DNA from 2 places in the Clostridium sp. JNZ X4-2 genome. Region 2 is predicted to be linked to the other one. Evidence: riboswitches for the same ligand, from Rfam matches in the RefSeq annotation. Region 2 holds a riboswitch; the other holds the start of a gene.
What was found. Region 2 has a riboswitch for magnesium ahead of ACYUJ6_RS09715 (Nramp family divalent metal transporter). Riboswitches for the same ligand answer to the same signal wherever they lie in the genome.

Region 1 (3,844 bases), 1.1 Mb from region 2:
ATTTTTATAAATTTAAAATTATATGTCTGCACTTGTATATACGCAATAATCAAATTTGCCTAAAACTGAACTATATTTCCTAAAATTCATTTTATATTCATATAATCTTCTATCTGCAAAACCTATGTTTTCCTATGATTTTTATAAGAGGTCTTGACCATATCCATGAACTGGTTGCCGTGGCAGGATTAAAATAATATACTGCCCCACCGGAGGGATCCCATCCGTTTAACGCATCCCTGGCTGCATTCATGGAGCTTTGCTCCATATCGGCATGTATCTGGCCATCCACTATGGCAGTAAAAGCTCCAGGCTGATATATCACTCCAGGCACAGTAGCTGGAAATCGCGGATCCCTGGTTCTGTTTAATATTACAGCCCCTACGGCTACCTGTCCTTCATAAGGCTCTCCCCTGGCCTCCCCATTTATCAAGCGGGCTATAAGCAGCACATTCTGATTATTGCTTTCACTGTTGGATGCAGTATTACCCCCGGAGGCGTTTATTCCCAGAGCTGCCAATGTAGCATCTCCTGCCACACCATCGGAATTCAATCCGTTCTTTGACTGAAAATATTTGACAGCAGTGTAGGTCTGATATCCATAAGCTCCATCTATACTGCCGTTATAGTACCCCCAGTCCTTGAGTTTTGTCTGTATTTGTGTCACTATATTTCCTTTGGATCCATAGGAATAGGCCACAGCTTTTACTGCATTGTTATAAGGAAGCAAAAATAGGGAAGTGGATATATATGTGAATATTATGGCAAGCATCAGCACTATTTTTGTTTTGAAACTTATAATTTTTTTAGCCATAAGACCATCTCTCCTTTAATATTTATTAAACTTACATTTATCCTTGCTTTAATATAGTTTGTGCACAAATATAATAAAAAATACATAAAGAAAAGCTGTCAAAAATGACAGCTTTATAATTTTATCCTACTTTTCTCAATCTCTTTTTCCAGTTTGGTATCAATATGTCTTCCATAATATCATTTATTACTACTATGCCGCACAATTTTTCTTCATCATCTACTACAGGCAGAGAAAGTAAATTATATTTTGAACAGTCTTCTATGGCCTTGTTTATATTTTCATTATGATTTATACTCACTATATCATCTACCATAATGTCTTTTAATCTGGTTTCAGCACCGGATAATATCAGATTCTTTAAAGACACGGCACCTTGAAGCCTTCCCTTGTCATCAACAATATATATATAATAGGATATTTCATCCTCCGGTTTAATTTCCCTGAATAGTTCAATAGTTTCATTAACCGTTATATTTACATTAAAAGAAATAAAATCTTTCTTCATCATACTCCCTGCGGTTTCATCCTTGTAATCCATAAGGGTTTTTACTTCTTCAGCATCTCCTTTTGTCATGTTCAAAAGTATTTTTTGTGCTGTATCTTCATCAACCTCATCCAGAATATCCGCAATTTCATCCTTTGGCATATTAAACAATACCTCATCCCTTTTGGACTGACTTAAATTTTCCAGAATATTGGCCTGTATTTTCGGTTCTATTTCTTCTAAGGTATCTGCCGCCAAATCTTCATCCAAACTCTCAAATACCTTTTTTCTGTAATTCACATCCATATCCTCCAGTATATCTGCCAAATCTGCAGGATGAAGTTTTGATAACTTTTTATAGGGTACAGAAAGTTTTAAATTATTATTTACCATTTCCAGGGACTCCACATTGTCCCAGATTATAAGGCTGTCTTCTGGCTTTTTATTGAGTATATCATAAACTTTTCTTATAATATGTTCCACACCAAATCTTCTTCCTAAAGCTAAAACTCCGGTATCAACAGCCACAACCCTGTATTCGCCTGCCATTTTTGCAATTCTTAGATCATTGACTCTTACTAATTTTTTACCATTTATATCCACGATCTGTTTATCCAGAAGATGCTTTGACAAAAGATAAGAATAACTTTGAAGTATTATTTCCCTTATACCTTCTCCCTTGATTATTATATTATTATTATCTTCATAAAAATTTATATTTTTACATTCACAATTGGATACTTCCATGCCGTCTTTTATCTTATATCCTATAGTTCTGGGCATGCCGTGATCAGTGGATACATATATATCCACAAGTTTTCCCACATATTCATCAAATTCATTATAAACCTTCTTATAAAGAACCTTGCTCAAGAAGAAACTAGTTAATTTTTTCATAAATATTCCTCCCTTGACCTATAGAGAAATATTTAAATCCAATTAAAAAGCTAATAAAACCAATTGATAATTATTATTCAAAAATTAATTCAGATACTTCTCTATACATGTCTATTAAATTTTGTACAAAGTTACACCGGCCTCCATAAGGTCCGTTTTCCATTTAACCACACCACCTAAATTAAAAAATTTAAAAAAGAGCCCTCCCTGAGAGCTCTCCATATAAACTAAAACTTTTTAATCGTCCGAGTTTTAGCACTATATAGCTTTAGACTAAATTTTGTCCAGCTGCATTAGATAAAACCTTAATCCGGTAATATCTGTTGACCCATTGGCATCTCTCGATGTTTCCGGGCATCAGCATATGTCTATATAGGAGCCTCACCTAACATAACAAATATTAAACAACAGTATAAAATATTAGCTAAAATATTAGCATTTACATTATAATTATATTACAAATTTGCCAAAATGCAATAAGTAAATACTAAATTTATCAATATTTATTTACTATCTACTCATTAATGCATTTTTCCCTCATTTTGCTCATTCTAATTTAAAATATCATCTTTTCTTTCATTTGCTCAAACTTAAGATAAATTTTTACTCCTTTATTTATTATATACTATACATTCATTTTAGTACACAAATCATTTTCTGTTATTTCTTATCTTTTTCCTGTTCTTTAAACTGTGTTATACTATGAATAAAATTAAAATTAACAGATAAGATCAGAATGGAGAATGTAAATTGCAATTAAATAAAAAATTTTTACCTATATGCAAAAAAGACATGAAGTTAAATAATATAGAGCAGCTTGACTTTGTACTTATAACTGGAGATGCCTATGTGGATCACCCTTCTTTCGGTACCGCCATAATATCCAGAATTTTAGAAAGGGAGGGCTTTACCGTTGGAATAATAGCTCAGCCAAATTGGAAAAGTGACGATGACTTCAAAAAGCTAGGCAAACCCAAACTGGCATTTCTCATCAACTCGGGAAATATGGACTCCATGGTGAATCATTATACTTCTTCAAAGAAAAGAAGGCATGAAGATCTCTATTCTCCAGGCGGGAAATCAGGCTGCAGGCCCGATAGAGCTCTAATAGTATACTGTAATAGGGCAAAAGAGGCCTATAAGGATGTCCCTATAATAATAGGCGGAATAGAGGCAAGTTTGAGAAGATTTGCCCATTATGATTACTGGAGCGATAAAATAAGAAAAGGCGTACTACTGGATTCAAAATCCGACATACTGGTATACGGCATGGGTGAAAAATCCATAGTACAGATAGCAAACCTGTTAAAATACGGTATGGATATCCATAAAATTATAGATGTGAGGGGTATTGTTTATTGTTCCAAAGATAAAAATCATTTAAAAGATTATATAGAAGTGCCTTCCTTCGAGGAAGTTTTAAAAGATAAAGGCTCTTATGCCGAAAGCTACAAACTTGAATATTTGGAGCAGGATGCCATAAGAGGAAAAACATTAGTACAGAGACATGGAGATCACTATATAATTCAAACTCCCCCCCAATACCCATTAACGGAAGAGGAAATGGATATTGTATATAATCTGCCTTATACAAGAACTTATCACCCTATATATGAAAAAGAAGGCGGTATACCTGCAATAAATGA
Region 2 (3,844 bases):
ATTGTAAAGGATCAGCAAAATCTTCAATATATACAGGACTCCCATATGATATTCATCTCCATTGGAGGCAATGAAATCAAAAATTTTAGAAGTACAGATGCATCTTCAGCAGTTGTTCAGCCAGATAATGAGAAAGCGGTTCAGGATAGGTACCTGAAAAACCTGGAGAATATTTTTAAACTAATAAGAAGTAAAAATCAAAACAGCATTGTTGCGTTTATCGGGTTATATAATCCTTTTGGGGATGAGCTGACTGCAGATAAACTGGAATTGTTAAATGAATGGAATTATAAAACGGAGGATTTGGTGTCATCATATGACAATGCAGTATATATTCCCACTTATGATCTTTTTAAATATAATTCTCAAAATTATCTTGCCGCCGATAATTTCCACCCTAATTCCGCAGGTTATGAGGCTATTTCCAAAAGAATATTTGAATCATTGAAGAATTTTAAAAATTAATAATTATAAAATAAAGACTTATCTTGATTGGGATAAGTTCTTATTTAGTGTATAATTAAATTAAATATAGTTTATCAATTAATTGTTTGATTTCAAGGGGGAATTTTAAATGAATGATGATTTGGAAACATATGTTGAAAAAGCAAAGGAACTGGGTGCATATGATGCTAAGATAATTGATACAAATACTATAGAGATAGCTGCATGGACAATAATGAAGTGCAAATTTGGATGTAACAATTATAACAAGAGTAATTGCTGCCCTCCTAATGCCCCTTCCTATAAGGAAACTCGAGAAATAATCAACTGTTATAATAAAGCTCTCCTTATACAGTGCAAGTTGAATTCAGATTCAGCTGCTGAAGTTGCAGCTGGGATGGATTTAAGCTCAACCACTAAAATTATAGTTGATATGGAGAAAAGTATTTTTTTGTCGGGTAATTATAAAGCTTTTGGATTCGGAGCTGGTCCCTGTAGGCTGTGCGAAAAATGTGATATAGGAAATTGCAGACATCCTAATGAAGCAAGGCCTTCCATGGAAGCCTGTGGAATAGATGTGTTTGCCACAATAAAGGCAAATGGTTTTCCAATAGGTGTGTTAAAGGATAAAAACGGTAAGGATCAAATTAACTGTTATGGCTTAGTGCTTATTGGATAATATATTTCAAATATTATACAGGTGTTTTTATACTATATAATATTATTTACAAATAAATGTTCTATTTGAAAATAGTTATTGACATCAGCTGCTATTGGTAGTATTATTTATCCGAATTAAATTTAATAAGTATGTTGTTAGGTGAGGTTCCTATACTAGATATATGCTGCTACCCAAAAATATCGAAAGATACCAATGGGTCAACAGGTACTGCCGGATTAAGGTTTTACTTAATGTAGCTGGAATATTCCAAAGCTGTATAGTACTAAAGCTCAACGAAGGATATAAAAAATTTCTTGTTGTTGTTTTATTGATGAGCCTTTTTTAGGCTTTTTTTATTTTTATTGGAGGTAAACTAATGGAATCATACCTTAGTTATTTATGTTTAAGTGAAAGGGACATATCAAGAATTTAAAAATGTAGGATAGTACTGTTTTAATTGATAGAGTTATAAGCTGCTCTCCTATATTCCAAGGAGGGAAAAACATGAAAAAGACCAATAGAATTTTATTTATATTAAGTATTATTGGCCCAGGCCTTATAACTGTCAATGCTGGCAATGATGCCGGCGGTATAACTACTTATGCAACAATTGGTGCATCCTATGGATATAAAATGTTATGGGGAATTTTGATAATAACTTTTAGCCTTTCCGTTATTCAAGAAATGAATGCAAGGATGGCCGTAGTTACTGGAAAAGGATTGTCAGATTTAATAAGAGAAAGCTTTGGCGTAAAGTGGTCATTGTTTGCAATGAGTATATTGTTTATAGCCAATTTTGGAGTATGCGTTGGAGACTTCGCTGGTATTGCTGCAAGTTTGGAGCTTTTCAGAATAAGCAAATATATTACAATACCTTTAACAGCATTTTTAGTTTGGTTTTTAATAACTAAGGGGTCTTATAGGAGAACAGAGAAGGCTTTTCTGGCATTTACTTTTGTGTTTTTCTCTTATATCATAACCTGTATAAAAGTTCATCCAAATTGGATGGAAGTTATGAAAGCAGCCATTACACCATCTATAGAATTTAATAAAGCTTACATATTGACTTTTATTGCCATGATAGGAACAACCATAACTCCATATATGCAATTTTACCTTCAATCATCTATAGTAGATAAGAAATTAAGTTTAAAAGATTATAGATATGAAAAGTTGGATGTATATTTAGGAGCATTTTGGGGTGACTTAGTTTCGTTTTTTATAATAATATGTACGGCGGTAACATTGCATAGATCTGGAATAACAATCAACAGTGCAGAACAAGCTGCCATGGCATTGAAGCCACTGGTTGGTAATTATTCTACAGTACTTTTTGCCATAGGTTTATTTGGGGCCTCAGTTCTGGCTACTATGGTAATACCATTGTCAACTACTTATGCTATATGTGAAGCATTTGGTTTTGAAGGTAGTTTGAATGACTCATTTAACGAAGCAAAAGTTTTCTATGGAATATTTACTTTTATGATTATATTTAGTTCAGCTCTAGTATTGATACCTAAGCTATCATTAGTGGGCATAATGCTCGTTACCCAGCAGATTGCAGGAATTCTATGTCCGGTAATATTAATATTCATGGTACTATTAACAAACAACAAAGATATAATGGGAGATTATACGAATAATAAATTTCAAAATACAGTAATTTGGATAACAGTATTATTTATAGTTATTTTATCGGTGGTATTATTTATTTCTCCTATATTGGATAAATTATCTTTGTTATTATTGATAGTCTAAATATTAAATAATATGACTAAACTAGCACTCTAGATTGATAGAAAAGAATTTGATAAGAGAAAATTGCTGGGAAATAATAAAAAAGATAAAATGGATAGTTCAATTTTGGACTGGAATTTGGCAAGGTTCATAAATATTAATATATTAAAGTAAGTGTAGAGAAAATTATAGGGTATAATACTTAAAATTGAATTTATGGTAGAAAATTACTTGTAAAAACAAAAAAATACTTCTAAAGCCTTTAGATCAGTGGATCTCATTTGCAATCCTATAAAAATACCACTTTTTATTCTCCTCAAATATATTATGAGGAGCAGTGGAAAATTTACAGGGTATTTTTTAAAAATATAAACTCTTAAAAGAAAATTATTGTTAAGAAAGGAACAATATGCAAAGATTAACTGATGGGCATTAAAAAGCAAACTTTACTAGATAAAACTTTCTGCTACACTCATTTATTTACAAATAAAAAACTATTTTAAATGTTTTTTATTTTTCTTATGTGACTGGCTGTTTTTTTCAATTATATCCAAAGATTCACATAAACATTCTTCCATGACTTCAGGCGTTATTAATACAGATTTATTGTTATTCATTCTATCACCTCCTTGTATCATTATATTATATATCTTTAATAAATATATGTCAAATAAAATTTTTGAAATCCTGTTTTGATTTCCAATTACCTATTATGGTATAATCTGAATATATTTTGTTTTAATTGTATATGCTGCTAAGAAAAAATTAAAAAATATTTATTCTTAAGGGAGAGTTAATTATGACAGCTATTGTTGTATATATATTGATAATTATATTAGTAAGCACCTTGTTTTCTGTATTTTCAAATTTTAAAGCAAATAATGAAATCAGGGAAAGAATAGAAAATAACTGGGGAAAGGAAAAGAAGGAAAAATATAGTGATGATGATATGAAGACTGTAGCTGAATATTTTAATAATAAGAGGCAAAGTGATAAAAGTAA

Region 1: it holds a riboswitch for magnesium, as region 2 does, so the genes downstream of both, ACYUJ6_RS15075 (magnesium transporter) here and ACYUJ6_RS09715 (Nramp family divalent metal transporter) in region 2, are expected to answer to the same signal.

The regions. Positions count from the first base shown of each region.
Region 1 is NZ_CM142685.1:3,126,591-3,130,434, forward strand. Features, by position in the region: gene sleB (spore cortex-lytic enzyme) at 110-814, opposite strand; gene ACYUJ6_RS15075 (magnesium transporter) at 936-2,198, opposite strand; M-box (ykoK) riboswitch at 2,428-2,598, opposite strand; gene ACYUJ6_RS15080 (YgiQ family radical SAM protein) at 2,949-3,844, shown strand, end outside.
Region 2 is NZ_CM142685.1:2,020,308-2,024,151, reverse strand. Features, by position in the region: gene ACYUJ6_RS09725 (GDSL-type esterase/lipase family protein) at 1-465, shown strand, start outside; gene ACYUJ6_RS09720 (DUF2284 domain-containing protein) at 575-1,123, shown strand; M-box (ykoK) riboswitch at 1,250-1,414, shown strand; gene ACYUJ6_RS09715 (Nramp family divalent metal transporter) at 1,610-2,863, shown strand; gene ACYUJ6_RS09710 (hypothetical protein) at 3,337-3,459, opposite strand; gene ACYUJ6_RS09705 (MutS-related protein) at 3,642-3,844, shown strand, end outside.